DNA from 2 places in the Pseudomonas sp. LBUM1672 genome. Region 2 is predicted to be linked to the other one. Evidence: predicted binding sites of a transcription regulator. Region 2 holds the regulator's gene; the other holds the start of a gene.

Region 1 (3,207 bases), 2.7 Mb from region 2:
CGGAAATGGACGGGTACACCCTGACGGCCGAGATCCGAAACGACCCGCGCATGCAAAAGCTTCATATCATCCTGCATACTTCGTTGTCAGGTGTGTTCAATCAGGCGATGGTCAAGAAAGTCGGCGCAGATGACTTCCTTGCCAAATTCCGTCCTGATGACCTGGCATCCCGGGTAGTTGACCGGATCAAAGCAGCAGATATCAGCTAGGGGCCTTCTGCCCCTGGTGGTTAACACGATTTAAGAGGCGGCATCTTTGTCTACGGGTAATTTGGATTTCGAACAGTTCCGGGTATTCCTGGAAAAAGCCTGTGGCATTTTGCTCGGTGAAAACAAGCAGTACCTGGTCTCGAGCCGTCTCAACAAACTGATGGAGCAGCAAGGCATCAAGTCCCTGGGTGAGCTGGTCCAGCGCATCCAGACCCAGCCGCGCAGCGGTTTGCGCGAGATGGTGGTGGATGCCATGACCACCAACGAAACCCTGTGGTTTCGTGACACCTATCCGTTTGAAGTCTTGAAGAACAAGGTGCTGCCCGAAGCGATCAAGGCGGCCCCCGGCCAGCGTCTGCGGATCTGGTCGGCGGCGTGCTCGTCGGGTCAGGAACCGTATTCGCTGTCGATGTCGATCGACGAGTTCGAGCGGGTCAGCATGGGCCAGTTGAAGATGGGCGCGCAAATTGTCGCGACCGATCTGTCCGGCACCATGCTCACCAACTGCAAGACCGGCGAGTACGACAGTCTGGCCATCGGTCGTGGTCTGTCGCCCGAGCGTCTTCAGCGTTACTTCGACCCGAAAGGGCCGGGACGCTGGGCCATCAAGGCGCCGATCAAGAGTCGCGTGGAGTTTCGCTCGTTCAACCTGCTGGACAGCTACGCGGCTCTGGGCAAGTTCGACATCGTGTTCTGCCGCAACGTGCTGATCTACTTCTCCGCCGAGGTGAAGAAAGACATCCTGTTGCGTATTCACAGCACGCTCAAGCCGGGCGGCTATCTGTTCCTCGGCGCCTCCGAAGCGCTGAACGGTTTGCCGGATCATTACCAGATGGTCCAGTGCAGCCCGGGGATTATTTACCAGGCGAAGTGATTCGTTGGCAGCATCAAAAAAACGGGAGTCCTCAGGGGCTCCCGTTTTTTTTGCCTGCCAATATCTCACCAACACCACATACCCCTGTGGGAGCGGGCTTGCCCGCGATAGCGTCGTATCAGTCGACATCAACGCAACCTGTGACACCTTCATCGCGGGCAAGCCCGCTCCCACAGGTCATAGGGTGTTCTTCTGATTGCGCAAAGCGGCAGAAAAGCGGCAGACGGCGGAAATCGGTTGCCGCTTTTCTGGCATTGCCGCCTTGCTACTGCCCGCAAAGCCCCGGTTTCCGGGCTTTTTTGAATTGGCACGCGGCTTGCTATGTCTCTGTTACGAAAAATCAGGTCACCCGAAGGTTTCCCGACATGAGCATCAGCTTCGATAAAGCGCTCGGTATCCACGAACAAGCCCTGGGCTTCCGCGCCCAGCGTGCCGAAGTCCTGGCCAACAACATCGCCAACGCCGACACCCCGAACTACAAGGCTCGGGACCTGGAATTCTCCAAAGTGCTCGCCGCACAGAACGAGAAATCCAAGGGCGGCACGTTTGCCTTGAACATGACCAACAACCGCCATATCGAGGCCGAAGGCCTGGGCAATGGCGACGAATCGCTGATGTATCGCACGCCGATGCAGCCGTCGATCGACCAGAACACTGTGGACGCCCAACTGGAACAGTCGAACTACGCGGAAAACGCCGTCGGCTTCCAGGCCAGCTTCACCCTGCTCAACAGCAAATTCAAAGGGCTGATGTCAGCCCTGCGCGGAGAGTAATTCATGTCTCTATCCAGTGTTTTCAACATTGCCGGTAGCGGCATGAGTGCGCAGACCACGCGCTTGAACACCGTGGCCTCGAACATCGCCAACGCCGAAACCGTCTCGTCGAGCATCGACCAGACCTATCGCGCCCGTCACCCGGTGTTCGCCACCATGTTCCAGGGTGGCCAGAGCGGCGGCAGCGATTCGCTGTTCCAGAACCAGGATGCCGCCGGTCAAGGCGTGCAAGTGCTGGGCGTGGTCGAAGACCAGAGCAACCTTGACGCGCGTTACGAGCCGAACCATCCGGCCGCCGACACCAAGGGCTACGTCTACTACCCGAACGTCAACGTCGTCGAAGAAATGGCCGACATGATTTCCGCCAGTCGCTCGTTCCAGACCAACGCCGAAATGATGAACACCGCCAAAACCATGATGCAGAAGGTCCTGACCCTCGGTCAGTGATAAGGGGCGACTCAGATGAGTGTTACCGATACCACCAGTGGCGTGAACATCAAGGACGTCCTGGCCAACTCTTCGGTCAAGACCAACGCCAGTGCTGACGGTCTGGCCGCGGCGACCAACAGCGCCACCGGCAAGAAGGCGTTGGGCAAAGATGCGTTCCTGCAATTGCTGGTCACCCAGCTGAAAAACCAGAACCCGCTCGAGCCCCAGGACAACGGTGACTTCGTGGCTCAGCTGGCGCAGTTCAGTAGCCTGGAAGGCATCACCACGCTGAACGATACGGTCAGCGGCATTGCCGGCAACTACAACTCGTCGCAAGCGCTGCAAGCGTCTTCGCTGGTGGGCCGCTCGGTGGTCGCGCAGACCGACACAGCCGTCGTCGATACCTCCAAGAGCTTCAACGGCACGGCGGTGGTACCGGCATCGGTGGATCCGGTCACGATCAAGATCACCGACGCCGATGGCAAAGTGGTCCGCACCCTCGATTTGGGCAGCCAGAAAGCCGGCAACGCCAGCTTCATCTGGGACGGCAAGAACGATGCGGGCGAAGTGGCCAAGGCCGGCACTTACAAATTTGCCGCCACCGCGACTTACGACAGCAAGGCGACCTCGCTGGTGACTTACCTGCCGGCAACCGTCAACAGCGTGACCATCAGCCAGACCGGCGGTGAGTTGATGCTGAACCTGGCAGGCCTGGGCAGTATTGCCCTGTCCAAAGTACAGACCATTGGTATATAGAGCCGACTAACACGGCACAAAGGAGTGGAATATGTCTTTCAATATCGGCCTTAGCGGTCTCTATGCAGCCAACAAACAACTGGACGTGACCGGCAACAACATCGCCAACGTCGCGACCACCGGTTTCAAATCGTCCCGTGCAGAATTCGAAGACGTGTATTCGGCC
Region 2 (3,207 bases):
GCTGATAAAGGTTCAGGTTGGTGGTGTTGACCTTGAGGTCGGCCAAGTCGGCGATAGGGCCCAGCAACAGGGTCTCGTCTTGAATCGCCTCGGCCAGCGAGCGATTGGCGTTGCTCAGAGGATGGCGACGACGGGTTTCCGAGAAGCGTTTGAGCAACGTTTCTTCGTCAGCGTCCAGATACAGCACATCGCATTTGATATGCCGACTGCGGACTTCTTCCAACAGTTCCGGAAACCGTGACAGGTGACTCGGCAGGTTGCGCGCATCGATGGAGACGGCAACCAGCGGCTGTGCCAGTTCAGTATGAATCAGCGCGCGCTCGGCCAGTTCCGGCAGTAATCCGGCGGGAAGGTTGTCGATGCAGTAGTAGCCGTTGTCCTCGAGAACATCGAGGGCGGTACTTTTACCTGAGCCGGAACGGCCACTGACGATGATCAGGCGCATGATCAGTGACCGTTCTGCTCGTCCAGGACAACCTGATACAAGGCTGCGTTGCTCGGGGCACTGCGCAGTTTTTCGCGCACTTCCTTGCGATCGAGCATGCTGGCGATCTGGCGCAGAAGTTCCAGGTGGGCATCGGTAGCGGCTTGCGGGACCAGCAGAACGAACAGCAGGTCAACCGGGGCGCCGTCGATGGCGTCGAAATCGATGGGGGCGTCGAGGTGCATCAGTGCGCTGACAGGCGACGTACAACCTTTCAGACGACAGTGGGGAATGGCGATGCCGTTACCAAAACCGGTCGAACCGAGTTTTTCACGGGCAATCAGAGCCTCGAAGACATCTTGCATCTCCAGATCCGGGACTTCTTTATGGATAAGGTTGGCAATTTGCTCGAGGGCTTTCTTTTTGCTGCCGCCCGGCACGTTCACGAGGGAACGGCCGGGGGTCAGGATGCTTTCAAGTCGGATCATGGGTAGGGAGTGTTAACGACCGGTCGCGCCCTGGAGGAGGCTTTGGGTCTTTTCCTTATGCTTTTTGAGTTGTTTATCCAGCTTGTCGGTCAGCGCGTCGATCGCCGCATACATATCGGTATGCTCCGCGTTGGCGACCACTTCATTGCCGGGAATATGCAGCGTGGCTTCGATTTTCTGCTTGAGCTTTTCGACCGTCATCGTGACCTGCACGTTGGTGATCTTGTCGAAATGCCTCTCTAATCGTTGGAGTTTTTCGCCGATGTAGGTGCGAAGAGGTTCGGTCACTTCCAGTTGGTGTCCACTGATGTTGACTTGCATACAGCTTCTCCTTCGTTGCCAGTGCATAAAGCGGCAGGCAGAAATGCCTGCCACTGGAACGCTGTGGCGTGGCTCTACATCAACCGCTTGCGTTCGCTCGAAGGCGCGATCCCGAGGGATTCGCGGTACTTGGCGACGGTGCGGCGAGCCACCTGAATGCCTTGTGCCTCCAGTAAACCAGCGATCTTGCTGTCACTCAACGGCTTTTTCTGATTTTCCGCAGCAACCAGTTTTTTGATGATCGCGCGGATCGCTGTGGACGAGCATTCACCGCCTTCGGAGGTGCTGACGTGGCTCGAGAAAAAGTATTTCAGTTCATATATGCCCCGAGGGGTATGCATGAATTTCTGTGTGGTCACCCGGGAAATCGTCGATTCGTGCATGCCTACCGCTTCGGCGATGTCATGCAGGACCAGCGGTTTCATCGCTTCGTCGCCGTACTCCAGGAAGCCGCGCTGATGCTCGACGATCTGGGTGGCTACTTTCATAAGAGTTTCGTTGCGGCTTTGCAGGCTTTTGATGAACCAGCGGGCTTCTTGCAGCTGATTGCGCATGAAGGTGTTGTCGGCACTGGTGTCGGCGCGGCGTACAAAACCGGCGTATTGAGCGTTGACCCGCAACCGTGGCACCGATTCCTGGTTCAGCTCGACCAGCCAGCGCTCGTTGTCCTTGCGCACGATCACGTCAGGGACAACGTACTCGGCTTCACTCGACTCGATCTGCGAGCCCGGACGCGGGTTGAGGCTCTGCACCAGTTCGATCACCTGGCGCAGTTCATCTTCCTTGAGCTTCATGCGGCGCATCAGCTGGCTGTAGTCGCGGCTGCCGAGCAGGTCGATGTAGTCGGTGACCAGGCGCTTGGCTTCGGCCAGCCAAGGCGTCTTGGCGGGCAGCTGGCGCAGTTGCAGCAGCAGGCATTCACCCAGATTGCGGGCGCCGATGCCGGCCGGCTCGAATTGCTGGATGCGGTGCAGGACGGCTTCGATTTCGTCCAGTTCAATGTCCAGTTCCGGATCGAAGGCTTCGAGAATTTCCTCGAGGGTTTCGTCCAGGTAACCCTGATTGTTGATGCAGTCGATCAGGGTCACGGCGATCAGGCGATCGGTGTCGGACATCGGTGCCAGGTTCAGTTGCCACAACAAATGGCTTTGCAGGCTTTCGCCGGCCGATGTGCGGGTGGTGAAATCCCACTCGTCGTCATCGCTGCTGGGCAGGCTGCTGGCGCTGGTCTGGTAGACGTCTTCCCACGCGGTATCGACAGGCAGTTCGTTGGGAATGCGCTCGTTCCAGTCACCTTCCTCGAGGTTATCCACCGTCGGGGCGGTTTCCTGGTAGGAGGGTTCCGAAACATCGGCGTTGGGGAGCTGTTCGGCTTTGTCGGCCAATGGGTCGGCGTTATCGAAGTCGTCGCCTTCTTCCTGGCGTTCGAGCATCGGATTGGACTCCAGGGCCTCCTGGATTTCCTGTTGCAGGTCCAGGGTCGACAATTGGAGCAGGCGGATGGCCTGTTGCAGCTGCGGTGTCATCGTCAGCTGCTGGCCCATTCTCAAGACTAGCGATGGTTTCATGGCAGGGGCTTAACACCTTATTCGCCGGCGCACATGCGCCATCCACTACAGGGCGCCGGAGCGCCAAACATAAGCAAATTATATGCCCGAAACTGCAGCGTTTGCCTAGAGCGCTGTAACAATAAAAAAGTATTGATTTTTTATCGAGACGAGCGCTCGGACAACCAGCCAGACACGTCAGCGCTTACAGGCGGAACTCGTGGCCCAGATACACTTCCTTGACCAGTTCGTTGGCCAGGATGGTGGCGGAGTCACCTTCGGCGATCAGCTGGCCATCGTTTACGATGTAGGCAGTTTCGCAGATATCCAGGGTCTCACGGACGTTGTGGTCAGTGATCAGCACGCCAATGCCTTTGGCCTTGAGGTGGTAGATGATCTGTTTGATGTCGCCCACCGAGATCGGGTC

What was found. The regulator sigma-54, encoded in region 2, starts transcription at its own class of promoters, with help from an activator protein. The targets are predictions, from matches to a motif close to ANTGGCATNNANNTTGCTNT.
Region 1: a site for sigma-54 is predicted at 1,387-1,406, ahead of flgB (flagellar basal body rod protein FlgB). Genes of this name have one in related genera too.

The regions. Positions count from the first base shown of each region.
Region 1 is NZ_CP166781.1:4,703,562-4,706,768, reverse strand. It holds gene ACA053_RS21435 (chemotaxis protein CheV) at 1-209, shown strand, start outside; gene cheR (protein-glutamate O-methyltransferase CheR) at 256-1,083, shown strand; gene flgB (flagellar basal body rod protein FlgB) at 1,449-1,856, shown strand; gene flgC (flagellar basal body rod protein FlgC) at 1,860-2,303, shown strand; gene flgD (flagellar hook assembly protein FlgD) at 2,319-3,041, shown strand; gene flgE (flagellar hook protein FlgE) at 3,073-3,207, shown strand, end outside.
Region 2 is NZ_CP166781.1:978,969-982,175, forward strand. It holds gene rapZ (RNase adapter RapZ) at 1-445, opposite strand, end outside; gene ptsN (PTS IIA-like nitrogen regulatory protein PtsN) at 448-912, opposite strand; gene hpf (ribosome hibernation-promoting factor, HPF/YfiA family) at 925-1,233, opposite strand; gene ACA053_RS04285 (RNA polymerase factor sigma-54) at 1,308-2,801, opposite strand; gene lptB (LPS export ABC transporter ATP-binding protein) at 2,986-3,207, opposite strand, start outside.